DNA from 3 places in the Pseudoflavonifractor intestinihominis genome. Region 1 is predicted to be linked to each of the others. Evidence: riboswitches for the same ligand, from Rfam matches in the RefSeq annotation. Region 1 holds a riboswitch; each other region holds the start of a gene.
The links. Region 1 has a riboswitch for molybdenum cofactor ahead of WMO64_RS04335 (FecCD family ABC transporter permease). Riboswitches for the same ligand answer to the same signal wherever they lie in the genome.
Positions count from the first base shown of each region.

Region 2: it holds a riboswitch for molybdenum cofactor, as region 1 does, so the genes downstream of both, modA (molybdate ABC transporter substrate-binding protein) here and WMO64_RS04335 (FecCD family ABC transporter permease) in region 1, are expected to answer to the same signal.
Region 3: it holds a riboswitch for molybdenum cofactor, as region 1 does, so the genes downstream of both, WMO64_RS11475 (molybdopterin-binding protein) here and WMO64_RS04335 (FecCD family ABC transporter permease) in region 1, are expected to answer to the same signal.

Region 1 covers NZ_JBBMFK010000005.1:11,474-21,620, reverse strand. The annotation lists gene WMO64_RS04375 (vitamin B12-dependent ribonucleotide reductase) at 1-1,395, opposite strand, end outside; gene WMO64_RS04370 (methionine ABC transporter ATP-binding protein) at 1,840-2,844, shown strand; gene WMO64_RS04365 (methionine ABC transporter permease) at 2,837-3,568, shown strand; gene WMO64_RS04360 (MetQ/NlpA family ABC transporter substrate-binding protein) at 4,172-5,062, shown strand; gene cysK (cysteine synthase A) at 5,175-6,110, shown strand; gene WMO64_RS04350 (hypothetical protein) at 6,319-7,269, shown strand; gene WMO64_RS04345 (hypothetical protein) at 7,339-7,836, shown strand; gene WMO64_RS04340 (nucleoside-triphosphatase) at 7,895-8,404, opposite strand; molybdenum cofactor riboswitch at 8,522-8,663, shown strand; gene WMO64_RS04335 (FecCD family ABC transporter permease) at 8,773-9,801, shown strand; gene WMO64_RS04330 (ABC transporter ATP-binding protein) at 9,798-10,147, shown strand, end outside.
Region 2 covers NZ_JBBMFK010000019.1:376-8,994, reverse strand. The annotation lists gene WMO64_RS11460 (MOSC domain-containing protein) at 1-129, shown strand, start outside; gene WMO64_RS11455 (MogA/MoaB family molybdenum cofactor biosynthesis protein) at 131-616, shown strand; gene WMO64_RS11450 (TOBE domain-containing protein) at 680-892, shown strand; molybdenum cofactor riboswitch at 900-1,021, shown strand; gene modA (molybdate ABC transporter substrate-binding protein) at 1,015-1,845, shown strand; gene modB (molybdate ABC transporter permease subunit) at 1,921-2,613, shown strand; gene WMO64_RS11435 (sulfate/molybdate ABC transporter ATP-binding protein) at 2,613-3,668, shown strand; gene WMO64_RS11430 (hypothetical protein) at 3,708-4,076, opposite strand; gene WMO64_RS11425 (deoxycytidylate deaminase) at 4,302-4,811, shown strand; gene WMO64_RS11420 (GIY-YIG nuclease family protein) at 4,864-5,223, opposite strand; gene WMO64_RS11415 (DUF6530 family protein) at 5,216-5,704, opposite strand; gene spoVAC (stage V sporulation protein AC) at 5,876-6,319, shown strand; gene WMO64_RS11405 (RNA polymerase sigma factor) at 6,506-7,063, shown strand; gene WMO64_RS11400 (hypothetical protein) at 7,060-8,619, shown strand, end outside.
Region 3 covers NZ_JBBMFK010000019.1:10,731-20,877, forward strand. The annotation lists gene moaC (cyclic pyranopterin monophosphate synthase MoaC) at 1-66, opposite strand, end outside; gene WMO64_RS11475 (molybdopterin-binding protein) at 82-1,107, opposite strand; molybdenum cofactor riboswitch at 1,256-1,375, opposite strand; gene WMO64_RS11480 (hypothetical protein) at 1,494-2,144, opposite strand; gene WMO64_RS11485 (amidase domain-containing protein) at 2,178-2,996, opposite strand; gene adhE (bifunctional acetaldehyde-CoA/alcohol dehydrogenase) at 3,692-6,298, opposite strand; gene mnmE (tRNA uridine-5-carboxymethylaminomethyl(34) synthesis GTPase MnmE) at 6,655-8,031, opposite strand; gene WMO64_RS11500 (NAD(P)/FAD-dependent oxidoreductase) at 8,476-9,870, opposite strand; gene WMO64_RS11505 (DUF5714 domain-containing protein) at 10,137-10,147, shown strand, end outside.

The DNA.
Region 1 (10,147 bases):
GCCCCGGGAGACCAGCACGTTCTTGAGGATCTGGTTGGTCTCGATCAGGTGGGTGTTGTCCATCACGTTGCGGATATAGGCGTAGGCAAACACGGGCTCCACGCCGGAGGACACGCCGGCGATGATGGACAGGGTGCCGGTGGGGGCGATGGTGGTGACGGTGGCGTTGCGGAGGGGCTTGCCGTTGCGGTAGGTGCTCTCGCTGAACAGGGGGAAGGCGCCCCGGACCTGGGCCAGGGCCTGGCTCTCCTCGTGGCCGATGGTGTTCACCAGCTCCATGACCTCCCGGGCCATGGCCACGCCCTGGTCGCTGTTGTAGGGGATGCCCATGTAGAGCAGCATGTCGGCAAAGCCCATGACGCCCAGGCCGATCTTCCGGGTGGAGCGGGTCATGGCGTCGATCTCGGGCAGGGGGTACTTGTTGACCTCAATGACGTTGTCCAGGAAGTGGACTGCATTGCGGATGGTGGTGGTCAGCTTGTCCTTGTCCAGCACCCAGCGGCCGTCCTCCTCCTTCAGGTGGGTCACCAGGTTGATGGAGCCCAGATTGCAGGCCTCGTAGGGCAGCAGGGGCTGCTCGCCGCAGGGGTTGGTGGACTCGATCTCGCCCTGCTGGGGGCAGGGGTTGTCCCGGTTGAGCCGGTCCAGGAAGATGATGCCGGGCTCGCCGGTCTGCCAGGCGGAGGAGACGATCTTGTCAAAGACCTCCCGGGCGCTGAGGGTGCCGGTCACCTTGTGGGAGGCGGGGTCCACCAGCTCGTAGCTTCCCCCGTTCTCCACGGCCTGCATGAACTTCTCGGTGATGCCCACGGAGATATTGAAGTTGGTGATCTCCTTGGTGTCGTTCTTGCAGGTGATGAAGTCCAGGATGTCGGGGTGGTCCACCCGGAGGATGCCCATGTTGGCGCCCCGGCGGGTGCCGCCCTGCTTCACCGCCTCGGTGGCGGCGTTGAACACCTTCATGAAGGAGATGGGGCCGCTGGCCACGCCGCCGGTGGAGTTGACGGTGGAGCCACGGGGACGCAGCCGGGAGAAGGAGAAGCCGGTGCCGCCGCCGGACTTGTGGATGAGGGCGGCGTTCTTGATGGCGTCAAAGATCTCCTCCATGGAGTCCCCCACGGGGAGGACAAAGCAGGCGGACAGCTGGCCCAGAGGGCGGCCGGCGTTCATCAGGGTGGGGGAGTTGGGCAGGAAATCCAGCCCGGTCATCATGTCGTAGAAGCACCGGGCGGTGGCGGCCACGTCGGCCTTGGGGTCAAAGGAGGCGTCCGCCGCCGCGATGGCGTTGGCCACCCGGTGGAACAGCTCCTCCACCGTCTCGGTGGGCTCCCCCTTCTCGTCGCGGATCAGATATCGCTTCTCCAGCACGGCTCTTGCGTTCTCGGAAATCGCCATGTCGTTCTTCCTTTCTTCCGGTAGGTTTATAGGCCGCCGGGGCGTGGGCCCCTGTTTCCGGCCAAAGCAAGACCCGCTCTCACAGTGAGGCGGGTCGGATCGGTCACGCAATATATTGTATCATGATGACGGCTTCTGTCAACATGTTGTTCTTCCCATTCCGCGTAGAATTTTGGCCCTCATTCTTGTGGAAAAAAAGCGATTGACAGCCAACTGTCCGGAAGGGCGCGGGAATTTCGCCTTGACAGCATTGCCTCCCTGTCATACAATTTAGGATACCCATTGCCCCCTTTTTTCAACAGATGGGCAAAATCCGTCTTCACAGGAGGGATACAGTCATGCTTTTTCTGGGGTGCTCAGGCCGTTTTCCCTCCGGGGAGCGAATGTGAAGGGCCTCCCACCGGAGCGACGGCTCCCATCATACAAGCGGAAGGAGACTTCACCATGATCGAGATTCAGCATCTGCAAAAGACCTTCCCCACGCCGGACGGCACGTTCACCGCTCTGGAGGACGTGAACCTGACCATCCGGGACGGGGATATATTCGGCATTGTGGGCATGAGCGGCGCGGGCAAATCCACGCTGGTGCGCTGCATCAACCTGCTGGAGCGGCCCACCTCCGGCCATGTGATCATTGACAGGGAGGACATGACCGCCCTCTCCCCCAAGGCGCTGCGGGAAAAGCGGCGCTCCATCAGCATGATCTTCCAGCAGTTCAACCTGCTCATGCAGCGCACCTGTCTGGACAACATCTGCTTCCCCATGGAGATTGCGGGCGTGCCCAAGGCCAAGGCCCGGCTCAAGGCCAGGGAGCTGCTGGAGACCGTGGGCCTGCCCGACAAGGCCGACTCCTACCCCGCCCAGCTCTCCGGCGGCCAGAAGCAGCGCATCGCCATCGCCCGGGCCCTGGCCAGCAACCCCAAAATGCTCCTGTGCGACGAGGCCACCTCCGCCCTGGACCCCACCACCACCCGCTCCATCCTGCGGCTCATTCAGGACATCAACAGGCGGCTGGGCATCACGGTCATCGTCATCACCCACGAGATGGCGGTGGTGGAGGAGATCTGTTCCCACGTGGCGGTGCTGGAGCACGGCCACGTGATGGAGACCGGCACCGTTGAGGAGGTCTTTTCCAACCCCAAGAGCGAGGCCGGCCGGCGGCTGGTGTTCCCCGACGGGGTGGCCCTGGACCAGTTCCCCGTGGCCAAGGTGGTGCGGGTGGTGTTCAACGGCGGCTCCTCCTACGAGCCCCTCATCGCCTCCCTGGCCATTGACTGCGGCGTGAAGGTGAACATTCTGGGCGCCGACACCCGGAACATCGACGGCAAGGCCTTCGGCTCCATGCTGCTGGGCCTGCCCCAGGACAGCACCGAGGCCGCCAAGGCCATGAACTATCTGAAGAGTCAGCGTGATGTCACCGTAGAGGAGGTGCAGGACTACCATGGATAAGTTTCTTGCGGATCTGACCGACGCTTTCTCCAATCCTGCCCTGTGGGAGGAGTTCCGGGCGGGCACCTGGGAGACTCTGTACTCCACCGTCATCGCCACCTTCTTGGCCTGCGTCCTGGGCCTGGTGCTGGGCGTGCTGCTGGTGGTGGGCGAGAAGGACGGCGTCCGCCCCCTGCCCGCCCCGGTGATGAGCGCCCTCAATTTTGTCATCAATATCCTCCGCTCCGTGCCCTTCCTCATCCTGATGCTCATGGTGCTCCCCCTGAGCAAGGTGCTGCTGGGCACCCGCATCGGCACCCTGGCCTCCATCCCGCCCCTCATCATTGCCGCCGCCCCCTTTGTGGCCCGGCTGGTGGAGACCTCCCTGCGGGAGGTGGACAAGGGCGTCATTGAGGCCGCCCAGTCCATGGGCTGCTCCCCCTTCCAGATCATCTGGAAGGTCATCCTGCCCGAGAGCAAGCCCTCCCTCATCGCCGGCGCCACCACCGCCTTTATCACCATCCTCAGCTACGGCGCCATGGCAGGCGCCATCGGCGGCGGCGGCCTGGGCAAGATCGCCATCAACTACGGCTACAACAAGTATAACTACGCCGTCATGCTTATCGCGGTCATCTTCATCGTCATCCTGGTGCAGATCTTCCAGTCCCTGGGCACCTGGCTGGCGGTGCGCAGCGACAAGCGGCTCACCCACACCCGCCGCAGAAAAAAGTCCAAGCGCAAGTAATCCATCTTGCGCCCTCCGGCAGGCCGCCCCCATGGGGCGGCCTGCCTTGTTTTGTTTTTCACAAAGTCTGGACATTTTCCGCTTGAATCCCCGTTTTTTCTCCCCTTCCTCCGGCTTGCCAAAACTTTTTCACCGTCCTTTTGTGCAGAATACACAATTGACTTTCCCGCCGGAGCGGTATACACTAATCCCAAGTTCCAAGACAACTGAACAGGCTTACCCAAAGGCAAGGAAGAGAAGAGTAAGCTGGGAGATACGTCACAGAGAGCCCGGATTGGTGGAAACGGGTACGGAAGGCCTGGCCGAACATGGTCTCGGAGCCGCGCACCGAGTGTATCTGCATTAGGCTGCGACGGGAGCGCCCGTGACAGCGCAGGAGTATCGGAGTTTCTCCCGTACTTCATAAGGCCCGCATCCGTGAGGAGCGGGTGAAGCAAGGTGGTACCACGAAGCCAAAGGCTCTCGTCCTTGATGATGCATCAAGGGCGTTTTTTGTTGCCCAAAATGCCAAAAACAGCCTGAAATCGATGTCGGCTGCTCCGGCGGTACCCCGGGACAGTTTACATAACCCTAATCAATCCAACAGAAAAGGAGAAATACATCATGAAGAAGCTCACCTCTCTGCTCCTCACCGGCGCTCTGGCTCTGGGCCTGCTGGCCGGCTGCTCCAGCGCCCCCACCGGCGGCGACACCGGCACCCCCCAGTCCTCCGCCCCCGCTCAGTCCTCCGAGTCCGCCCAGCCCTCTGCGTCCACCCCCGCCGAGGGCACCACCATCACCGTGGCCGCCTCCCCCACGCCCCACGCCGAGATCCTGAAGGTAGCCAAGGAGGTCCTGGCCCAGCAGGGCATCACCCTGGAGATCAAGGAGTTCACCGACTACATCCAGCCCAACCTGGCCACCGAGGAGGGCGAGGTGGACGCCAACTACTTCCAGCACATCACCTACCTGAACAACTTCAACGAGGAGAACGGCACCCACCTGGTGAGCGCCGCTGAGATCCACTACGAGCCCTTCGGCATCTACGCCGGCACCACCGCCTCCCTGGACGACCTGCCCGACGGCGCCAAGGTGGGCGTGCCCAACGACCCCACCAACGAGGGCCGCGCCCTGCTCCTGCTCCAGCAGGAGGGCCTCATCACCCTGAAGGAGGGCGTAGGCCTGACCGCCACCAAGCTGGACATCGCTGAGAACCCCAAGAACCTGCAGATCGAGGAGCTGGAGGCCGCCCAGCTGCCCCGCTCCCTGGACAGCCTGGACCTGGCCGTCATCAACGGCAACTACGCCCTTCAGGCCGGTCTGAACGCCGCCGACGCCTTGGCTGTCGAGTCCACCGACGGCGAGGCCGCCCAGGCCTATGTGAACGTGCTGGCCGTCAAGGAGGGCCGGGAGAACGACCCCGCCATCCAGGCTCTGGTGGCCGCCCTCCAGTCCGACGAGGTCAAGGCCTTCATGGAGGAGACCTGGCCCGGCGCCGTGGTGCCCATGTTCTAATGGTTGACAACCGGCTGTCCCTCTGCTAAAATGTTGGAAAATGTCCCGGCAGGGCCGGGACATTTTCTCAAATTAATTTCATAGTATTCATACTGAATAAGGAGGAAATAAAATGAAGATCGCACACTCCCTCATTGACCTCATCGGCAACACCCCCCTGCTCCGTCTGGAGCGGTACGAATCCGCCAACCACCTGCCCGCCGCTCTGCTGGCCAAGCTGGAGTGCTTCAACCCTCTTTCCTCCGCCAAGGACCGGGCCGCCAAGTACATGATCGAGGACGCGGAGGCCAAGGGCCTGCTCAAGCCGGGCACCGTCATCGTAGAGCCCACCAGCGGCAACACCGGCGTGGGCCTGAGCTATATCGCCGCCATCAAGGGCTATCAGGTCATCCTCACCATGCCCGAGACCATGAGCCTGGAGCGGCGGAACCTGCTCTCCGCTCTGGGGGCCAAGCTGGAGCTGACCCCCGGCGCTCAGGGCATGAAGGGCGCCATCGCCAGGGCGGAGGAGCTGCTGCGCACCCTGCCCTCCGCCTGGATGCCCGGCCAATTCGACAACCCGGCCAACGCCAAGGCCCACTACGAGACCACTGGCCCTGAGATCTGGCGGGACACCGACGGTAAGGTGGACGTGCTGGTGGCGGGCGTGGGCTCCGGCGGCACCGTCACCGGCGCGGGCCGCTACCTGAAGGAGCAGAACCCCGCCATTGAGGTCGTCGCCGTGGAGCCCGCCGAGTCCCCGGTGCTCTCCGGCGGCCAGGCCGGGCCCCACAAGATCCAGGGCATCGGCGCGGGCTTCGTACCCTCGGTCCTGGACCGCTCCGTGGTGGACCGGGTCATTACCGTCCCCGGCGACGACGCCTTTGCCGCCAGCCGGGCCCTGGCCCAGACCGAAGGCCTGCTGGTGGGCATCTCCTCCGGCGCGGCCCTGTCTGCCGCTGCTTCCCTGGCCAGGGAGGACGCCTACCGCGGCAAGAACATTGTGGTGGTGCTCCCCGACACCGGCGAGCGCTACCTGTCCACCGGTCTGTTCCAGAAGAGCGAATAAACAGCCATGGCGGCCCGTCGAAATCCGGCGGGCCGCCGCGGCTGTTTATATTGTTGACAATTGCCTTTTCTTGTGATACATTATTTATGCAAAATAGCCAAATTCTTTCGTACCGCCATTTAAGAAAGGAGTACGCCAATGCAGTAATGTAGCAGCAGTATCCCGGCATATTCGAGAAGAAGAAATCATCTGGTCTGTTGCAAAGGAGATGCTGGAGCAGCTGCCCAGTGATGAGGCCGGGCTTGTCGAGATGGGGTTGATTACGCCCGAAGAATGCGTCAGTAACCGTCCGATGCCCGCGTCTCTAGCGGCCACAAATTACGGCCCCTATACCACGCTCAATATGCCTTCTATCGCAGCTTATATTATGATAACATCTCTGTCTGAGCGGGGCCGCCCCTCTGTCGTGAACTGTTCAGATAAGACATGTTATCAGTTTGTATCTGATGAGGGCACCGTATACGTTACGACGGACGTATTTGATCAGGCAAGTGCATATGGACAATACCCCAGCAACGATACTATTTCGGAAGATGTCACAGAGTATCTGAATAGCGGCATTACCAAGGGATATTATTCCTGTAAATTCAATATCTATTCCGCGGACGGCGGCCAGTATGTGGATATGACGCTTTATTGTGTTCAGGTGGGAAAAATGGGTTCGGATGAAATAGTTCCCAGCATCAAAATTCAGGATTCCGTCACCACTTACAGCGATTTTGCTGTAATTAATCCCGGTAGTGTTGGGGACGCGCTCATTTCAAAACCGGATCTTGAACTTCAAATGGTAAACGCCGGCGATGCCGAAGCTTACTTTAACGCATTTTATGTGAAGGGAAAAGGTACGGGCAGCTCTGTCAATGTGAGCAAGCTGCTCTCCGTGGGTTATCTGGGCTATCAGATTGCCTCCTCGGTTCCCCCCCTGACCATTGCGACAGCCTACGCTGTCTTGGGTACGGCGCTTGACTTGGAACCCAGCAGCAGTGGTTTTTTGACGAAAACGGCTTCTTTGAGCAACCCCGGAAAAAAGATCTATGTTTACAGCTGTGCGCTTCAGTCCACTTACAATCTTGCAAACGTGGGAGATTACTTCCAGATGTGTATTGGTGTTGGCAATATCAACAGCGGATGTGAATATGCAGTTACCGTATCCATATAACGCCAGGCCGTTCCGCTCGGTGCGGCTGGCAGAAGAGAAGTACGGCTGTCCGGAGAGGGGGAGACCACAATGAAACGGATACGGGCCGGGGCGCTATCGTTCCTTCAAAAGCTGCGGGCCATTCCGGCGGAGCACAAGAAACTCTTCGCTCTCCTGCTCTTCCCTGTCCTTGTTTTTACCGTTGTGACCGTCTCCGACGCATACCGAGGCTGGAAGCGCGCGGGGGGAGATCTCCCTCTGAACTGCACCTATGACAGGGAACACAATGTCCTGACCATTTACGCCCAGAACGGAACCAGGATTGACCATTACGACCGCTTCGCCCAGCCTTATCCACCCATCCCGGTCGCCTCGGATCTGGAGGCCACAGGGGAATCCGATCCGCAGTCCTTTTCCTTCCAGCTCTTTGAGGGGGGAGATCCGGAATGCCTGAATGTCTTTGTCTACCTGAAGGTGAAGGATTCCATGGACAGTTATGAATTCTATATCATTCACGAAGAGGTAGGATTGCGAGTCGAGATGTGTCAGCCTGGCGGACTGATAAAGGTACATAATTGGATGTTTTAGAAAATGATGCAAACAGCCATGGCGGCCCGCCGGATTCCGGCGGGCCGCCTGTTTTCCCTTATTTTCCCCTCAGCCGCGCCCGAATCAGCCCAGGCAGGGCGTCCCGGTTGTCCTCGGTGACTGTGATAAGCTCCACATTGGGGTGGTCAGCGATGGTCTTGGTCCACCCCGGGAAGCCCTCCCGCACCACGCCCAGCACCGGCGTGTCCCCCTCCAGCTTTTCCAGAATGGCCTGCTGAAAGGCCAAGGCGTCCCGCTCCAGGCGGCCGCACTCGTCCATCACCCACAGTGTGGGCGTCCCGGTCAGGCAGGCGGTGCCCAGGGCGTCAAACCGGCCGTGGATGGCCTCCGGCGCACAGCCGTTGAAAAACTTCACCACCGCATGGTCCTGGTCGTACCTGGCAGGCTCCACCGCGCTCCACAGGTAGAGCAGCCGCTCCGGGCAGGCCCGGTCGGGGCCAAAGCCGGTACGGAAGCCCCCTACCGCCCCGCTCCATGCCTCCAGCACCCGGGTGATGACCGTGCTCTTGCCGCACTGGACCGAGCCGGTTAGAAAAATATGTCTCATGCAAACCTCCAAAAATATTGACAAGCAGCCTCAAAAATAGTATACTTTTTACAATACCCCCGTGGGACACCTTGTTCCCACTGTCTTTCACGTGGTATCATACTCCGGTTTTTTCCACAATTCAATATTCTCCGAGCCCCTGCGCCTACGGCTTTGCTATGGCGCCCGGGCCGTGGACGCCGCCACGGCGTCCTTTCAGGGTCTGTGCTGGAAACGGACAGGCCTTCCGTGTTTGAGAAGGAGAGGTTTTTTCAGGCTGTACCGCTGTATGCGCGGTATGGTTTGATTGTTGTTGCCTCCGTCCTCTCGACGGAGGTTTTTTTGTCCCCTTTTTCGCCCGCTCGGAGAAACAGAGAGGAGCTCCGCCCATGCCGTCTGCATCGCCCCATGGGGGCAGAAGAAAAGTCCTGATCATTCTGATTATGCTGGTTTTGCTGGTGTGTACCGCCATTTTGTCCTTTGGTCTGGGCCGGTACCCCATCACACCGGCGGAGCTGGCGGGCATTGTGCTCTCCCGCTTTTTCCCCATTGAGCAGTTCTGGGCCGACACCATGGTAAACGTGTTCTTCAACGTCCGCCTGCCCCGCATCATCATGGCCTGTCTGGTGGGCTGCTGCCTGTCCGCTGCCGGCTGCGCCTACCAGGGCATCTTCCAGAACCCCATGGCCTCCCCCGACATCCTGGGTGCCACCAAGGGCTCCGCCTTCGGCGCCTCGGTGGCCATTATCGCCGGGTTCGGCGCCCAGCTCATCATGCTGATGGCCTTCGGCTTCGGCATCCTGACCGTAGTGCTGGTGTGGCTGGTGAGCAGCAAGGCCAAGGGCAAGCGGGTCATGAGCCTGATTTTGTCCGGTATCGTCATCAGCTCCCTCTTTGAGGCGGGCACCTCCTACATCAAGCTGGTGGCCGACCCCAACGAGGCCCTGCCCAAGATCACCTACTGGCTCATGGGCAGCCTGTCGGGCACCACCCGGGACAAGGTGTCCTTTGTGTTCCTGCCCATGCTGATCGGCCTGGTGATTCTGTTTGTGCTCCGGTGGCAGCTGGGCGTACTCACCATGGGCGACGAGGAGGCCCGCACCATGGGCGTCAACGCCAAGGTGGTGCGGCCGCTGATCATCCTGGCCTCCACCCTCATCACCGCCGCGTCGGTGTCGGTGTGCGGCGCCATCGGCTGGGTGGGCCTGGTGATCCCCCACCTGTGCCGCCGCCTGGTGGGCAGCAACACCCGGTACCTGATGCCCGCCTCCATGGTGGGCGGGGCGCTGTTCCTGCTCATCGTGGACAATATCTCCCGCAACCTCTACGCCACCGAGCTGCCCATCGGCATCCTCACCGCCTTTGTGGGCGCGCCCTTCTTCCTCTATCTGATGATGAAGGGAGGCGATGTGACGTGAGCATTGAGGTCAAACATCTCTCCTTCTCCTACGGAAAGCGGCAGGTGCTCAAGGATGTCAGCTTCTCCGTGGGCAAGGGCCGGCTCCTCTCGGTGCTGGGCCCCAACGGCGTGGGCAAGAGCACCCTGTTCCGCTGCATTCTGGGCCTGCTCCACGGCTTCCAGGGCGAGATCACCGTGGACGGCGCGTCGGTCAGCAGCCTGGGCGCCCGAGACCTGGCCCGCCGGGTGGCCTACATCCCCCAGTCCAACTACCCGGCCTTTCAGTACAGTGTGTTCGACATGGTCCTCATGGGCACCACGGCCCAGAGCAAGGGCTTCTCGCCCCCCGGCCCCAAGCAGGAGGC
Region 2 (8,619 bases), on a different contig from region 1:
CACTCCCACTGCGAGATCTACAAGGTGATGGGGGAGTGCATCATGCCCCACGAGGGCGTGTTCACCAAGGTGCTCCACGGCGGGACCATCTCCGTGGGGGACCAGCTAACTATTGTGGAGGAGGGGTAATATGCGGGCGGCCATCATCACCCTCAGCGACTCCGGCTACGCCGGACAGCGGGAGGACAGGAGCGGCCCGGTGATCCGGGCCATGGCGGAGGAGGCGGGCTATGAGGTGGTGCACACCGCCCTGCTGCCCGACGGGGTGGAGCCCCTGGCCGGGGAGCTGAAGCGGCTGTGCGACGGGGACCTGGCCGACCTGGTGCTCACCACCGGCGGCACCGGCTTTTCTCCCACCGACCTGACCCCCGAGGCCACCCTGTCCGTGGTGGAGCGGCTCGCCCCCGGCATCGCCGAGGCCATGCGGTGGCAGTCCCTCCAGATCACCCCGCGGGCCATGCTCAGCCGGGCGGCCGCGGGCATCCGGGGCAAAACCCTCATCGTCAACCTGCCGGGCAGCCCCAAGGCGGTGCGGGAGTGCCTGGAGTTCATCCTGCCCGCCCTGGGCCACGGCCTGGAGATCCTACGGGGCACGGCGGGCAACTGCGCCCGATAAATCCGGTTCCGCCTCCCTGCGGGGAGTTTGGAATAAAATGCAAACGGGAAGGAGGGAAAAACAGTGAAGATCAGCGCGAGAAATCAGTTCAAGGGGACCATTCTCTCCATCGAGGAGGGGGCGGTCAACGGCATTGTGCGGCTGGACATCGGCGGCGGCAATGTGGTGACCTCCACCATCTCCATGGCGTCCATCCGGGAACTGGGCCTGAAGGTGGGCGGCACGGCCTATGCCGTGGTCAAGGCCACCTCGGTCATGATGGCGGTGGACGACTGAGTCCCCCGCTGCCTCAGCACTTCGAGCCCGTACCGCCTAAGGGACAGCGCGTCCTATGGCGGCGGGCCGGGGTATATCTGGAAACGGGTATGCCTACCGTATTTGTGAAGGAGTTTTGAGAAATGAAAAAGGTATTTGCCCTGGTCCTGGCCCTGGCGATGGCCCTGGGACTGACCGCCTGCACATCCACCACCGGCGGAGAGACCGGGGAGGAGACCGTGGATGTGGTGGTGTTTGCCGCCGCGTCCATGGAGGCCTCCCTCACCGAGATCGCCCAGCAGTACAAGACGGTTGCCCCCAACGTGAACCTGGTGTTCACCTTTGACTCCTCCGGCACCCTCAAGACCCAGATCGAGGAGGGCGCCGTGTGCGACCTGTTCATCTCCGCCGCCCAGAAGCAGATGAACCAGCTGGACAGCGCCGACACCACCGGCACCAACACCGACGGCCTGGATTTCGTGTACAGCGACACCCGGATCGACCTGGTGGAGAACAAGGTGGTGCTGGCGGTGCCCGACGACAACCCCAAGGACATCCAGACCTTCTCCGATCTGGGCACCGACAAGCTGTCACTGCTCTGCCTGGGCAACGACGACGTGCCCGTGGGCGCCTACTCCCTGGAGATCCTGGACACCCTGGGCATCGACATCGCCCAGCTGGAGAACGACGGCAAGGTGACCTATGCCTCCAACGTCTCCGAGGTGGCCAACCAGGTGAAGGAGGGGGCCGTGGACTGCGGCATCATATACGCCACCGACGCCAACACCTATGAGCTCAAGGTCGTGGACCAGGCCGCTGCCGACATGTGCAGCCAGGTCATCTACCCCGCCGCCGTGATGAAGAGCGGCACCGAGGGGGCCAAGGACGCCGCCCAGGCCTTCCTGGACTACCTGCACACCGATGAGAACGCCGTCTCCGTGCTGGAGGGCGTGGGCTTCACGGTGCTGCCCTGAGGGGCTGCTGAAACGCTGAGGGCCGGCGCATACCGCGCCGGCCCCTGGCAGCGATGAAAGTGCAGGTGATCCGATATGGACTGGTATCCCCTCTTGAACTCTCTGCGCATTGCGGCCATCTCCACGGCCATCATCTTTTTCTTGGGCCTCGCCGCGGCCTACTACGTAGCCAAGCTGCCCCGGCTGCTCAAGGGCGTGCTGGACGTGGTGCTCACCCTGCCCCTGGTGCTGCCCCCCACGGTGGTGGGGTACTTCCTCCTGCGCATCATGGGCCCCAAACGGCCCCTGGGCATGTGGTTCCTGACCCAGTTCGACCTGCGGCTGACCATGGTGTGGTACTCGGCGGTGTTCGCCTCGGCGGTGGTGGCATTCCCCCTCATGTACCGCACCGCGCGGGGGGCCTTTGAGTCGTTCGACCCCACCCTGGCCCACGCCGCCCAGACCCTGGGCCGCTCCAACACCTGGATCTTCTGGCGGGTGCGGATGCCGGTGTGCCGCCAGGGCATCATCGCCGGCACGGTGCTGGCCTTTGCCCGCGCCTTGGGCGAGTACGGCGCCACCGCCATGATCGCCGGCTACACCCCCGGCAAGACCGCCACCATCTCCACCACCGTCTACCAGCTCTGGCGCACCGGCGACGACGCCGGAGCCATGCGTTGGGTGCTGGTCAACCTGGCCATCTCCGCCGTGGTGCTGCTGGCGGTGAACATGCTGGAGAAGAAGGACCGCCGCCCCCGCCGGGCGGCCCCCTCCGGGGAGGTGGCGTGATGTCCCTTGTGGTGGATATCCGAAAAAACTACGGAAAATTTCAGCTGGATGTGTCCTTTGAGACGGGCAGCGGCCACGTGACCGGCCTGCTGGGGGCCTCCGGCTGCGGCAAGAGCGTGACACTCAAGTGCATCGCGGGCATCGAGACCCCCGACGCGGGGCGCATCATCCTGGACGGACGGGTGCTCTTTGACAGGGAGAAGGGCATCAACCTCTCCCCTCAGCGCCGCCGCGTGGGTTACCTCTTTCAGAACTACGCCCTGTTCCCCAACATGACCGTAAAGCAGAACATCACCGTGGGCGTCCGGGACCGGAAGGCCCGGGAGGAGACGGCGGAACGGCTCATAAAAGCCTTTGGCCTGGAGGGAAACGAGCACAAATACCCCCGCCAGCTCTCCGGCGGCCAGCAGCAGCGGACCGCCCTGGCCCGCATCCTGGCCAGCGAGCCGGAGGCCCTGCTGCTGGACGAGCCCTTCTCCGCCCTGGACAGCTATCTGAAGTGGCAGGTGGAGGGGGAGCTGGCCGATCTGCTGGAGGGCTTTGCCGGGCCGGTGCTCTTTGTCACCCACAGCCGGGACGAGGTGCGCCGCATCTGCCAGCAGGCCTGCGTCCTGGACCGGGGCAGGGCCCAGGCGGTGCTGCCGGTGGACGAGCTGTTCCGGGCCCCGCGGACTCTGTCGGCCTGTCTGCTCTCCGGGTGCAAGAATGTGTCCCGGGCCAGACCGGCGGAGGGCGGGAAAATTGAGGCCCTGGACTGGGGCGTCACCCTGGACCCGGGCCGCCCTCTGCCCGAGAACCTCACCCATGTGGGCATCCGGGCCCACTTCGTCCGCCCGGCGGACGGACCCGGCCCCAACCGGTTGCTGTGTACCCCCGGGCGGGTGGTGGAGGAGATGTTCTCCACCGCTGTGACCCTGTTCACCCCCGGCGGGGACAAGGGCTTCGCCCGGCTGCGGATGGAGCTGAGCCGGGAGGGCTGGGCCGCCCTGAGAGAGCCGGAGCAGCTGTGGGTGGAGCTGCCGCCCGAGTCCCTGCTTCTGCTCAACGGAGGATAACAAAAACGTCCTGGACAACTGCCGTCCAGGACGTTTCTTTCAGGATTTCTCTTCAAAACTGGCGCCGCAGCTGCGGCAGGTGACGGTGATTTTTCCCTTGCCCTTGGGCACCCGCAGCTGCTGGCCGCAGTTGGGGCACTTGAAGTAGCGGTGATCCTTGTCCCGGTGGATGGTCCGGCGCAGCCGGAACCACCGGATGGCGGGGCCGGCCAGCTGCATGAACTTGTTGTTCTCCGCCCGCCGCCGGGAGATATTCCGGGAGAACAGGCGGAACACCACATAGGCCGCCACCACCAGTGCAACCCAGCACACCAACTCCAGCCGCAGCAGACTGCCCGCCAGATAGAGCACCAGATACACCGCAATCAGGAACAAGGAGAACTGATCGACGCCATATCGGCCATACATAAATCTCTGCAGCCAATTCATCGAGCGAACGTCTCCTTCTCAGCGGAAGAATGGCCCCAGCGGGACCGGGAGTCCGGCCACCTGGCCTTCCGCGGTACTTTTTATAACAGTAATGATACCGTTTTGAAGGTTTTCCGTCAAGGCACCAGACGTAAACAATATGTGAATAATCCCTTGAAAGCACAGGGGAAAGCGGTTATACTGGACAAAAACAGGAGGTGCTACGTGAAGCGAATCGACAAGGAGAACTACTATCTGGACATCGCCGAGACAGTGGCCGAGCGGTCCACCTGCCTGCGCCGGTGCTATGGCGCCATTATTGTCCGCAATGACGAGATCATCGCCACCGGTTATAACGGCGCGCCCCGGGGCCGCCGCAACTGCGTGGATCTGAACTACTGCACCCGGGAGGCCCTGAAGATCCCCTCCGGTGAGCGGTATGAGCTGTGCCGCAGCGTCCACGCCGAGGCCAACGCCATCATCTCCGCCGCCCGCAGCGAGACCCTGGGCGCCACCCTCTACATGGCGTGCAAGAATCCCGCCACCGGCGCCCTCATCGCCGGGTCCACCTCCTGCGCCATGTGCCGCCGTCTCATCATCAACGCCGGCATCCAGCGGGTGGTCATCCGGAACACCGAGACGGAGTACTCCGTGGTCCACGTGGAGGACTGGGTGCGGGAGGACGACTCCCTGCCCCAGGAGCGCTGCTCCTGCTGCGGGGACGGTAAAGCGTAAAAAAAATCAAATCCACCAGCTGCCGGGCGCTCAGCCGGCGGCTGGTGGATTTTTATTTGGTGTAAAATTCCGCGCCCTCCGCAGCCAATCGCTCCCGCCACAGGGCAGCCAGAGCCTCCAGATCCGCCTTGAACTGGGCGTCGGTCTGGTCCGCCCCCTTCTTCAGCTCCTCCAACACAGTGAAGGTGAAGGACCCGGCGCCGTATTTGTTCCAGTCGGCGGCCAGGGGGAGAAAGGTGCACGAGCCGGTGGCGGCGGAGAACTGGAAGCGGTTGCGCAGGCCCGCCGGGTCGGCAACGGCGCTGAGCAGCACCCGGTTGTTCGCTGTGCAGCGGATGGCGCACACGCCGCCCACCACGGTCCGCTCCCGCCAGGCGGACAGCAGCTCTTTTTGATGTTCCGTCTTAGCCATGATATCCCAGCTCCCCCAGAATGCGTGCCAGCACCTGCATCCGCTCCCCCAGCAACTCCCCATCCCGGGCCAGCGCGTCCTGGAAGAGGCGGATATCCTCCTGGATGTGGTCGTTCTCCGTGCACACCGACACCGTCATGGCGTCCCCCTGGAGGCCTACCCGGTCGATATCAGGGTGGTCGGGGTCGTAGAAATCGGGGTACTTGTAGCTCTCCTCCCGCAGGTAGAGCTGGGCACGGCAGGTGAGAATGGCCAGGTCCAGCACCCGGTGGAGGGGCAGCTCCTCCGACTGGCGGGACCACTTCTCCCCGGTATATCGCCACACCTTGGCCGAGATGTCCACCCGGCCCCGGTCATTCCACTGGGCCAGCCCCAGGGAGAGCCCCTTGGCGTCGGTCTGGTAGGCAGACCGGCCGTCGATGTGGTCATAGTCCTCTGCCACAATGACGGGCTTGTGTTTCAATGACGTGGGAATGCGCATAAGACCGCTCCTTGCAATTTAGTAAATTAGTAATTTAGTAAATTTCAAGAGCGAGAATAACACATCGCCATCCGTCTGTCAAGAGAGAGGGAAAAAGCGGCGGCCTGCTTGCCGTATAATTCCGGCCTGTCCGGAAAAACTGGAGGAGAAAAGGAGGTGCGGACAGGCTCTATGGATATGACCAACAGAGAATACGAAAAATACGTGGAGAAAAAAGCGGCGCCGTCCCCTACACCCAAGAATCTGGCCTGGGCCTTTGTCACCGGCGGACTGATCTGCACGGTGGGACAGGGTCTGCTCAACCTGTACCGTTCCATGGGCCTCAGCGAGACCGGCGCGTCCATCGCCGTTTCCGTGACGCTGATTTTCCTGGCGGTGCTCTTTACCGGCCTGGGCTGGTTCGACAAGCTGGCCAAACACGCCGGTGCGGGCACCCTGGTCCCCATTACCGGCTTTGCCAACGCCATGGCCGCCCCCGCCCTGGAGTTCCGCAGCGAGGGGCTCATCATGGGCGTGGGGGCCAAGCTGTTCGTCATCGCCGGGCCGGTGCTGGTGTACGGCATCAGCGCCAGCGTGATCTACGGGCTGCTGCTGGTACTGTTCACCGGACACTGAAAACAAGTTGACATAAAATCACAGCCGTCCGCCGTTCCGAAGGGAATGGTGGGCGGCTGTGCTGTGTTCAGGGAAAATTGACGGCGTCCGGGCGGATATGATAAATTCTTTTCCACAGGAAGCGTCATATCCCGGTCCGGATTTCGTCTCAATGGGTGAAAGGGAAAGAACAAAGGAGGGATTCCCGTGGAGGACGCAAACATTGTGGCGCTGTACTGGCAGCGGGACCAGGGGGCCATCACCGCCTCGGACGAGAAGTACGGCACGCTCTGCCACAGCCTCTCCTTCAACATCCTCCAGACCCATGAGGATGCGGAGGAGTGCGTCAACGACACCTGGCACCGGGCCTGGGACACCATGCCGCCCCAGAAGCCCAACTCCCTGCGGGCCTATTTCTGCCGCATCGTCCGCAACCTGTCCATCGACCGGTGGCGGGCCCGGTACAGCCGGAAGCGGGGCGAGGGGATGGGCAGCCTGGTGCTGGAGCTGGAGGAGTGCGTGCCGGCCGTGCCCAGCGCCGAGGAGCAGTGGGAGACGGAGGAGATCGGCGCCGCCGTGGAGCGGTGGCTAAGGCAGCAGCGGGCGGAGGACAGACAGCTGTTTGTGGGCCGGTATTTTTACGGCGCGGCGGTGCGGGACCTGGCCGCCGGGCTGGGATGCTCCCCCAACGGCACCACCCAGCGGCTGCGCCGTCTGCGGCAGTCCCTCCGCCGGGCGCTGGAGGAGGAAGGAGTGACATTATGAGCAGAGCGAGCGAGAGGCTGCTGGAGGCCATGAATCATCTGCCTGACGCCACCCTGGAGGAGGCTGTCCCGGGGACGGTCAGGAAAAAGCCGAGTTGGAAGAAGTGGGCGGCCCTGGCGGCCAGCCTGGCCGTGGTGGTGCTGGGGGTGGGCATCTTCACCGGGTTCATCCCCCTGCTGGGTGGACGAGCGGGACAGAACGGCTCGGGCAGCGACGGTGCGTCGGTCTTTATGTCCTACGCCGGGCCGGTGTTCCCCCTGACCCTGAGAGAGGAGAACGCCGCCATTGCGGCACAGCGGAACATCACACTGGATTTTGAACCCTGGGTGCCGGTGTGGATCTCCAACCAGGAGGAGGCCGACTCCCGCACCTGGCTGACTGAGACGGAGCGGCAGGATGTGCTGGAGTTCTATAACGAGCACTATCCTGAGGGCGGGCGATACGAGAGCAGCACCGATATTCTGGTGACGGATTCCTACACCCTGACCAACACCTCGGCGGAGGACCAGACCCTGACCGTCCTCTACCCCTTTGTGTCCGGGCTGGACAGTCTGGAAGAGAACCGGCCCACTCTGACAGTGGACGGGACAGAGCTGGAGACCACCCTGCGGGTGGGCACCTATGCGGGAGGCTTTGAAGGCGTATGGGGCGCAGACGACCCGGAGGGCACCGCGAACCTGGCCTATCCCCACAGCTGGACGGACTATCAGGCACTGCTGTCCGATGGCAGCTACCTGGAGAACGCCCTGGGACCCGGCCCCGATGTGACCGGCGTGCCGGTGATTGTCTACAAGCTGACCAACCCCTACAGCCCCGAGCGGGATGAGGAGGCGGGCATCACCAACCCCACTCTGCGGGTCACCTTCAACCTGGATTACGACAAGACCACCATCCTGACCTACGGCTTCCACGGCGCGTCCTATGACCGGGAGACGGGGGTTATGATTCAGGAGTTTTCCATCCCGCAGCCGGGACAGTATGACTACGGCAGCAAGGAATTCTACCTCCTGGTGCTGGGGGAGGACGTGGAGAACATGACCATTCAGGGCTACGCCAACGGCAGCCTGGAGGAGGACGCCCTGGTGCTGGAGGGCTGCGGGGCTACCGTGGAGCGGTATGAGAGCGATTTGGACACCATGCTCCGGCAGCTGCTGCCCCTCATCTGGGAGGAGAGAGGGCAGGAAGACGCGGACTTCGAGCTGTACTACCGGGCTTTTCTGGAGCAGCTGCTCTCTTACGGGGTGCTGTCCGACGACCCGGTGGAGCGGTACGACACCGGCTGGCTGGAGAACATCGAGGAAGGCATGGTCCGGGTGTGCTGGCTGGAGGCTCAAATCACGGTACCAGCCGGAGGGACAGTCAGCCTGACCGCGTCCATGACCAAGGCGGGCAGCTATGACTTCAACTGCACCGGGACAGACAACGTGGGCGTGTGCGGCTACGACCTGGTGACCAAGCTGGGCTCCAACCTGGCCTGTGCCACCCAGACCGCCACCCTGGAGGACAGAGGACAGATCGAAATCGTCCGCCAGAACTTCGGCTTTGATCTGGAGCAG
Region 3 (10,147 bases), on a different contig from region 1:
CTTGCCGCCCACATCCACCATGATGGCGTTGCCCTCCCGGTCAAAGTGGTTCATGGTCGGTTCCATTCCGTTCCCTCCTTGTCATACGCCCTTGCCGAAGGGGCAGACGGGGTAATGGCACTCCCCGCAGCCCAGGCACAGACCGCCGTGGCCCATGGCCTTCAGCTCCGCCCGGCTCACCCGCACTCCGGCGGCGATGCGGGGCAGCACCAGGTCGAACACTGTGGCCTTGGCGTACATGACGCAGCCGGGCAGGCCCATAATGGGCACGCCGCTGTCAAAGTACCCCAGCAGGAACATGGCCCCCGGCAGGACGGGTGCGCCGTAGGAGACAATCTCCGCCCCGGTGTCCCGGATGGCGCCGGGAGTCCGGTCGTCCGGGTCCACGCTCATGCCGCCGGTGCACAGCACCATGTCCACTCCCCTGTCCCGGAAGGCCAGGGCGGCGGCGGTGATGGCGGCCCGGTCGTCGCCGGGCAGGCAGTGCTCCGTCACCCGGATGCCGTAGGCCGCCAGCTTGTCCACGATCACGGGAGTAAAGCTGTCCTGGATCAGCCCATTGGCCACCTCGCTGCCGGTGGTGATGAGGCCGCAGGTCTTCAGCTTCCAGGGGGTCAGGCGCAGGATAGGGGTGTCCCCCGCCTTGGCCTCCACCGTCTTCAGCTTCTCCTCGGCGATGACCAGGGGAATGATGCGGGTGCCCGCCAGCTTGTCCCCCCTGCGGACCGCCGTGTTGGTGTGGCGGGTGGCGATCATGATCTCGTCCTCGCTGTTGAGGGCGTTGAGCCGCTCCACGTCCACCTGAAACAGGCCGTCGCAGTCGGCTATAAGCTCAATTTTACCCTCCTTCACCGGCGTGGGGTGCATGTGCTCATTCTGGCACAGGGCCCGCAGCCGCTCCGCCGCCTCGTTCTCGTGGAGCATGCCCGGCTCCTTCTCCCACACGTACAGGTGCTCCTTGCCCATGGAGAGCAGGACGGGGATGTCCTCCTCCCGGACCACATGGCCTTTGCGGAACCGGGCGTCCTTGGTGACGCCGGGGATGATCTGGGTCAGATCATGGCAGAGCACGTGCCCCACCGCATTGCGGGTATCGATCAGCTTCATGTGCAGCCCCTCCTGGCAGTTCAAGATCTAGTTTTCTGTGGTCTTCTGTCCATGGTTTCCGCCTCTTTCCGCAACAAAAAACGGGAGTGCCGCCTGTCAGCAGCACTCCCGAAAAAGGGCCAAAAGGGTAAAAAAGGGTACACTACCCCCTTGGGCGAAAGCTGCTCCTTTTCAAAAGGCGGAAGGCCGGGCCGTTTCCAGCCCGACCCCGGCGGTGCGCCATAGGCCAGTTGCCCTTAGGCGGTCCCGCTCGGAGCATGTACAATATTATGAAAATCGTACCACACGCCACGGCGGATTGCAACAGAAAAGTCCGTTTTCTTCCATTCCGCCCCCAAAAGCGCGGCCCGCATCCACAAAGCTGTGGATGCGGGCCATTCATATACTTATTCCGGGTCCTCCGCGGGCAGGTGGGAGATAATCTGCCAGGTATCGCCGCTCCGTGCAAGCGTCAGCACGGCGTCCGCGCTGTACAGGACAAGGCTGTCCCCGCGCTGTACGCCGCGGGTGCAGGCAAAGCTGCCGGGGTTGAAATCGCTGGCAAGGCTGTAAAAGCACCCATAGTCCTCCAGATACCAGGCGTCTCCCGGATTTTCCATGGCCGACAAGGAAACCCCGGCGTAGCGCTGCAAGTATGCGTCCACAGTGGAAAAGGGAACCCTTTTGATAACAACAGGGGCGTCCTCCACCCGGTCGAAGGACACCGGGAAGCCTGCGGCCCGGAGGGCGTCCAGCTCGTCCTCATCGCCCGGGGAGAGCGGGCTGTCGCTGGGGATATAGGCCACGAACTTCCCCAGGTCCAGCTCCTCCGGCGTCTCATAGCAGGAGGTGAAGAAATGCGTGATGGGATTGACCGTAAAAGCGCCCTCTGGCCCTTGTCCGGCGGCAATGTCCCCCTCCTCCGCCGGTACCACCGGCTCAAACGCGGCGTTGACGGCCTCAATCTGCCCGGCGGTGAGTTCCTTTCCGCCGGAGCAACCGGTCAAAACCAGAGAAAGGCCGAGCAGGAGCGCAAATAAAATCCTCTGTCTGTACAAGGCTATCCCCTTCCGGCGGCATTTGAACGCTTATTATGACAATGATTCAGGTGTAATTACATATGCAGGGCTGTCAGGATAATGTAAACCAAACTTCTCATTAAGCCTGTTGGTGCTGTGTGCGCAAAAATAGATATCTTTCAATAGTGGGGACTCATAGCCAATAAAAACAATAGCGTGCCCATATTCTCCTCCAGCCTCCGTATTGACATGAGCAATGCTCCCTACAATTGTGTGCCAAAATGGCATCTGTCCCCCATTTTCAATTTCATAAATGCCAGTATTTAATGCGGCATCGCTTCCATTTACATAATTTCTAAAATCACTGCAAGAACACCACGATTCATAATCATTCCAATACCATCTCTCTGTTTTATCACTTCCTGATTTGTCCATGTAATCTGTGTCAGGTGTATTTTCTGGGCCACCTAGTCCAGCATAGATGCATTGAGAAGCAAAATTCATGCAGTCTACGTTTCCAAAGTCAATAAAGGCATCATTTCGGGACATTGCCCATTTTTGTGCGTAGGCTACAGCTTTGTCAGGGTCATAGCTACTAGTACGAATAATTGTAGGGGCCTCAGAAATTCTATTCTCATTTTCTAAATAAGCGTTATATTCAGCTTTTTCAGTTGCATAACGTACATTAAACTGAGTAATTTTTGTGTCAAGGTTGAATTCCGTATCTCCAATAATGTATTTTTGATCAAAATATTCTTCAGGTGCCACTACCGAAGCAACTAGCCATTTATCCTCCGTCATGATTAATGTAACATTATAGTTTATTTCGGCAGCAGATGGAAGATCATAGTCAACATATTGCCAAGTCAACAATTCAGTTATATTAGCCACTGCAACATTATCGCAAATTTGTATATTTTTAACTGTATATTTCTGAGTAAAATCATTTACGAAGCCTTCTTGTGCAGAACGAACATATTTATAATATGAAACTTTGTCATTTACTAGCTCTAAGTTATCAGCAAATTCTCTTAACTCAATTCTATTCTGCTTAAATTGCTATATATTTAAGGGGTTTTCCATAACTAAAGCAATTGACAAAGAATCAAGGTCATTATCTTCAAATAGATACATATTTCGTGTAGCTCGCGAGAGATATTCCGTTGCGACCTGCGTAATTTTATTCTCGGCGCTATCATTTTTCCTGTCAAGAGCATAAGTATAAGTGCATAACGCACTCGTAAGGATAACCGCCGAAAGTATAATAGACATAACTTTCTTCATAAGTCTTCCTTACTTTCTCTTATTTAAATGACATGCTTCATAAACCTCTTGCCAAAATTTGTGCATTTCGCATTATATAAACATTTTAATCACCTCCTTTTTATTTAAATATACCATATTCTTTTCGTATGAGCAACCTTTCGGTTCGATATTTTATCATTTATATTTGTGGACTACACGTTTGGAATATCATCATAATTGACAGGTTCGGAAATAGGACGTTCTGTCCCTTGATAATAAAGAAGCCGTCCGTTCCGCTGCCTGCGGAACGGACGGCTTCGGTTGTTTTTTATTGCGCGCGCTTACTTGCCGTAGTAGGCCTTGAGGTACATCTCCTTGATCTCGCTCATGAGGGGGTAGCGGGGGTTGGCGCCGGTGCACTGGTCGTCGAAGGCCTGCTCCACCATGGCGTCCAGGTTGTCCAGGAAGTACTTCTCGTCCACGCCGTACTCGGCAATGGTCTTCTTGATGCCCACGGCGGCCTTCAGGTCCTCAATCTTGGCGATGAGCTTCTTGACGGCCTCGGCGTCGTCCTTGGCCTGGATGCCGCAGAAGCGGGCGCACTCGGCGTACCGGGCCTGGGTGTGGGGGTACTGATACTGGGAGAAGGTGCCCATCTTGGGGGGGCACTCGGCGGAGTTGTACTCCACCACCAGGCTGATGAGCAGGGCGTTGGCGATGCCGTGGGGCAGGTGGTGGAAGGCGCCCAGCTTGTGGGCCATGGAGTGGCACACGCCCAGGAAGGCGTTGGCGAAGGCCATACCGGCCATGCAGGAGGCGTCGGCCATCTTCTGACGGGCCTCCACGTTGGTGCCGTCGGCGTAGGCGGTGGGCAGGTACTCGAAGACGTTCTTCATGGCCTTCAGGGCCAGGCCGTCGGTGTAGTCGGTGGCCATGATGGAGGCATAGGCCTCAAGGGCGTGGGTGAGCACGTCAACGCCGGAGGCGCTGGTCAGGCCCTTGGGCTGGCTCATCATGTTGTCGGTGTCCACGATGGCCATGTTGGGCAGCAGGGCGTAGTCGGCCAGGGGGTACTTCACGCCGGTGTTCTGGTCGGTGATGACGGCGAAGGGGGTGACCTCGGAGCCGGTGCCGGAGGAGGTGGGGACGGCCACGAAGTAGGCCTTCTCACCCATCTTGGGGAAGGTGTGGACACGTTTGCGGATATCCATGAAGCGCATGGCCATGTCCTGGAAGTTCTCCTCGGGGTGCTCGTACATGACCCACATGATCTTGCCGGCGTCCATGGCGGAGCCGCCGCCCATGGCGATGATGCAGTCGGGCTTGAAGGCGGCCATAGCGGCGGCGCCCTCCTGGGCATTTTTCAGGGTGGGGTCGGGCTGGACGTTGGAGAACACGGTGTAGACGATGCCCATCTCGTCCAGTTTGTCGGTGATGGCCTTGGTGTAGCCGTTCTGATAGAGGAAGCTGTCGGTGACCAGGAAGGCGCGCTTCCGGTTCATGACCCAGCGCAGCTCGTCCAGGGCCACGGGCAGGCAGCCCTTCTTGAAGTAGACCTTCTCGGGAGTTCTGAACCAGAGCATGTTTTCACGCCTTTCCGCCACGGTTTTGATGTTGAGCAGGTGCTTGACGCCCACGTTCTCGGAGACCGAGTTGCCGCCCCAGGAGCCGCAGCCCAGGGTCAGGGAGGGAGTCAGCTTGAAGTTGTACAGGTCGCCGATACCGCCCTGAGAGGAGGGGGTGTTGACCAGGATGCGGCAGGTCTTCATCGCGGCGGCGTGCTTGGCCATCTTCTCGGTCTCACGCACGTCGATGTACAGGGAGGAGGTGTGACCGTAGCCGCCGTCGGCCACCAGCCGCTCGGCCTTCTGGAGGGCCTCATCAAAGCTCTCGGCCTTGTACATGGCCAGCACGGGGGACAGCTTCTCGTGGGCGAAGGGCTCGGAGGGATCGGTGCTCTCCACCTCGCCGATGAGGATCTTGGCGTCCACAGGCACGTCCACGCCCGCCAGCTTGGCGATGGCGTGGGCGCTCTGGCCCACGATCTTGGCGTTGACGGTGCCGTTGATGAGGATGATGCTGCGGACCTTGTCCAGCTCGTCGCCCTTGAGGAAGTAGGCGCCCCGGGCGGCGAACTCCTTCTTCACGGCGTCATAGATGGGAGCCAGCACGGTGACGGACTGCTCGCTGGCGCAGATCATGCCGTTGTCGAAGGTCTTGGAGTGGAGGATGGAGCTGACAGCCATCTTGATGTCGGCGGTGTCGTCGATGATGACGGGGGTGTTGCCGGGGCCCACGCCCAGGGCGGGCTTGCCGGAGGAGTAGGCGGACTTGACCATGCCGGGGCCGCCGGTGGCCAGGATCAGGTCGGAGTCGCGCATGAGCTGAGTGGTCAGCTCCAGGCTGGGCACGTCGATCCAGCCGATGATACCCTCAGGGGCGCCGGCCTTCACAGCGGCGTCCAGCACCACCTTGGCGGCCTCGATGGTGCAGCCCTTGGCGCGGGGGTGGGGAGAGATGAGGATGGCGTTGCGGGTCTTCAGGGCGATGAGGGTCTTGAAGATGGCGGTGGAGGTGGGGTTGGTGGTGGGGATGACGGCGGCGATGAGGCCGATGGGCTCGGCGATCTTCTTCACGCCGTAGGCCTTGTCCTCCTCCACCACGCCGCAGGTCTTGGTGTGCTTGTAGGCGTTGTAGATATACTCGGCGGCGTAGTGGTTCTTGATGACCTTGTCCTCCACCACGCCCATGCCGGTCTCGGCCACGGCCATCTTGGCCAGGGGGATCCGGGCCTGGTTGGCGGCGGTGGCGGCGGCCAGGAAGATGGCGTCCACCTGCTCCTGGGTGTAGGTGGCGAATACCTTCTGGGCCTCACGCATGGCGGCCATCTTGGCCTCGAGCGCCTCGATATTGTCGATGATAGCGGTTGCCGTTTTCTGCTCGTTCATCTGTGCAGCCTCCTCAAGAATGGGTGAGAGCGGTGGGTCCGCTCATTTGATATTTTTTTAACGATTCGCATTATACCTACTTGTTAAAATATTGTCAATGTGAAAACTGCATTATTTTTTTTGCCATCTTTCAAGAAAGGTTCGTTATTTTCTGTGAAAAGTATATATTTGATAATCTTATTTAAAAAAACGGCCTTTTATTGTTAAAATATTATCAATTTTTGCAATCTTTTTTCTTCCGTCTTTTTGACGAATACCCCCGGGATTTTGCCTGGAATTTTACCTGTTCTTGATAAAAAACACGGACAGGAATCCCTTCCTGCCCGCGTTTTCATACGGATTTTTCCTTTTTACGCTCACTTTCCCACACAAAAACGGGAAAAAATCCGGTCCGTCACATCTTCCTGCACCGACCGGCCGGTGAGGGCGCCCAGAGCGTCCAGGGCCGCCTCCACGTCGGAGAAAATGGCGTCGGCCGGCATCCCGGCGGCCAGGGCGGCCCGTGCGGAGGCCACCGCCTCCAGGGCTCTCCCCGCCGCCTCGGCCTGCCGGGCGTTGGTGAGCAGCTCCCCCCAGTTCTCCTCCCCCTGGGGGAACAGCCCGGCCACCGCCTGCTCCAGCTGCTCCAGTCCCGCTCCGGTCCTGGCGCTGAGGGAGACCACCGGCGGGCAATCCTCCCCTTCCAGGGCCAGCCCCGGGGCCTCGCCGCCGGGCAGGTCGGACTTGGTGAGCACCACGATCACCTTTTCCGCCGCCGACCGGGCCTGGTCCAGAATGGCCAGGTCCCCCCCGGTTATGCCGCCGTGGGGGTCCATGAGCACCAGGGCCAGGCCGGCCCCCTCCAGGGCCGCCCGGCTGCGCTCCACCCCCAGCCGCTCCACGGTATCCGTGGTATCCCGGATGCCTGCGGTGTCGATGAGCCGGAGGAGCACGCCCCCCATGCGGCACTTCTCTTCAATGGTGTCCCGGGTGGTGCCGGGGATGTCGGTGACAATGGCCCGGTCGTACCCCACCAGGGCGTTGAGCAGGGAGGATTTGCCCGCGTTGGGCCGGCCCACAATGGCGCAGGGCACCCCCTGGACCAGCTGCCTGCCCCGGCCATAGGTGGCCAGCAGGGCGGACAGTTCCTTCTGCGCGGCGGACAGGGCCTCCTCCATGGTCTCCGCCCGGAAGGGGTCGATGTCCTCATCCGGGTAGTCCAGCACGGCGCAGAAGTGGGCGGTCAGGTCGGTGAGGGCGTCGTACACCGCCCCCACCCGCCGCCCCAGGGCGCCGGACAGCTGGCCCGCCGCCTGCCGCACCGCGGAGGAGGTCTCCGCGTCGATGAGGTCGGCCACCGCCTCGGCCTGGGTCAGGTCCAGCCTGCCGTTGAGGAAGGCCCGGCGGGTGAACTCCCCCGGCCCGGCCTGGCGCACCCCCTGGGCGAACAGCGCCTCCAGCCCCAAGGTGAGCACCGCCGGAGAGCCGTGGCACTGGAGCTCCGCCGTGTCCTCGCCGGTGTAGCTCCCCGGCCCCCTGGTGTAGGTGGCCAGGGCCTGGTCGATGGGGTGCCCCTCCCTGTCGTACAGGGTGCCGTACACCAGCCTGCGGCCCTCATAGGCCTCCAGGGGCCGCCCGCCGGCGGGCCGGAACACAGCCGACGCGGCCCGCACCGCCTCCGGCCCGGACAGCCTCAGAATCCCGATGGCCCCCCTGGCCATGGGGGTCGCCACCGCGGCAATGGTATCTCCCATTTTACAACCTCCTGACGTGCGCTTCCCCGCCGGGACTGTGGACAACTGTCCCCCTGTGGAGGATTGAGTCCCGGTCTGAGGCGGACCTGCGGCAAGTTTGTGCACTCCGCCGTTCGTTTTACACTTGACACAGTTTTATGTCAACTATTTTTGTATATCCCCAGGTTATCCACCTTCCGGCTTGCCTGTGGAAAACTATGTGGATAATGTGGAAAACCCCTGATACGACAGAATTTACAGTTTTCTTACAGGCCCTTTGCCCTGCATATACATCTGGATACAGGCCGTACAAAGGCCATTATGCGTCTCCTGGACATTTGGCGGTTTTTCGCCGTTTCCGCTCTGCCGCAAGATTACAGTCTGGATAAATAGCGGCAGATAATACGGGGCCGCCTGCCTGGGCGGCCCCGTATCAAACATTATGTCCCGTTGTCCGGGGGGCTCTTACTTCAGCCGCTCCGAGATGACCTGAGCCACCTTCACGCCCGAGGCGCCAGCCTGGGCCAGGCCGCGGGTGATACCGGCGCCGTCGCCGATGGCGAAGAAGTTGGGCAGAGCGGTCTCCAGCTCATGGGAGAGGGCCAGGCGGGAGGAGTAGAACTTGACCTCCGCGCCGTAGAGCAGGGTGTCGTAGTTGGCGGTGCCGGGGGCCAGCTTGTCCAGCTGGTAAATCATCTCGATGATGTCGTCCAGCTGCCGCTTGGGCAGGGCCAGGGACAGGTCGCCGGGGGTAGCGGCGGTGAGGGTGGGCCGGACAAAGGACTTGCTCAGCCGGTGCTCGTTGGTACGGATGCCGCCCACCAGGTCGCCGAACCGCTGGACCAGCACGCCGCCGGCCAGCATGTTGCTCAGGGAGGCGATATGCTTGCCGTACCGGTAGGGCTCATTGAAGGGCTGGGTGAACCGGTTGGACACCAGCAGGGCAAAGTTGGTGTTCTCGCTGCGGAGGGCGGGGTCCGAGTAGGAGTGGCCGTTGACGGTGTTGATGCCCTCCACGTTCTCCGCCACCACGTGGCCGTAGGGGTTCATGCAGAAGGTGCGGACCTGGTCGCCGTACTGCTTGGTGCGGTAGACCAGCTTGGACTCGTACACCACGTCGGTGATGTGCTCAAAGACCTTGGCGGGCAGCTCCACCCGGACGCCGATGTCCACCTGGTTGTTGATGAGCTCGATGCCCATGTCCTTGCACTGGTTGGCGAACCACTCCGCGCCGGACCGGCCGGGGGCGGCGACGAAATAGGTGCAGTCCACCGTATCGCCCTTGTCGGTGGTCAGGCGGTAGCCCTCCTCTCCCAGGCGCTCGATCTTGGTCACCGCGGTGTGGAAGCGGAACTCCACGCCCTCCTTGACGGTCTCGTAGATGCTCTGGAGGATCTTCAGGTTGTTCTCGGTGCCCAGGTGCTTGCAGCGGGCCTGGAGCAGGTGGAGGTCGTACTCCAGGGCCTTCTTCTCCAGGGCCCGGGCCTCGGGGGTGGAGGTGGAGTAGACCTCGGTGGTGGCGCCGTGCTTGACATTGATGGAGTCCACATAGTCGATGAGGCTCATGACCTCCTTGGCGTCCATAAAGTCGGTGAGCCAGCCGCCAAAGGCTGTGGTGAAGTTGTACTTGCCGTCGGAGAAGGCGCCGGCGCCGCCAAAGCCGCACATGGTGTCACAGATCTTGCAGTGGATGCACTCCTTCACCTTGCCCGCCACGATGGGGCAGCTGCGGCTGTAAATGTCGGCGCCCTGGTCCAGGGCCACTACCTTGAGGCCGGGGTTCCTGAGCATCAGCTCGTAGCCGGCGTAAATACCGGCCTCGCCACAGCCCAGGATGGCAACGTCATAGCGCGAATTCATGTGCATCGTTCCCTTTTCATCAAAAATACGGGCCATAAAAACCCATAATAAAGTATACCACACAAAGTCAAGGTTGGTCTACAAAAATTCGTATTTTGCCCAGTCTTTCGCCGTCGGAACCATTGTGCCAACGGGATTTTATGCAAAACATCGCAAATTTTTACCAAGAAATGAGGATTTCTTTCTACCCTGCTTTCTCTCTCCGTCCTACAATAAGGGACAGAGGAGCCCCCAGCGGGCCCAATTTTGTCTGTGGAGGTCTTACAATGGACACCAT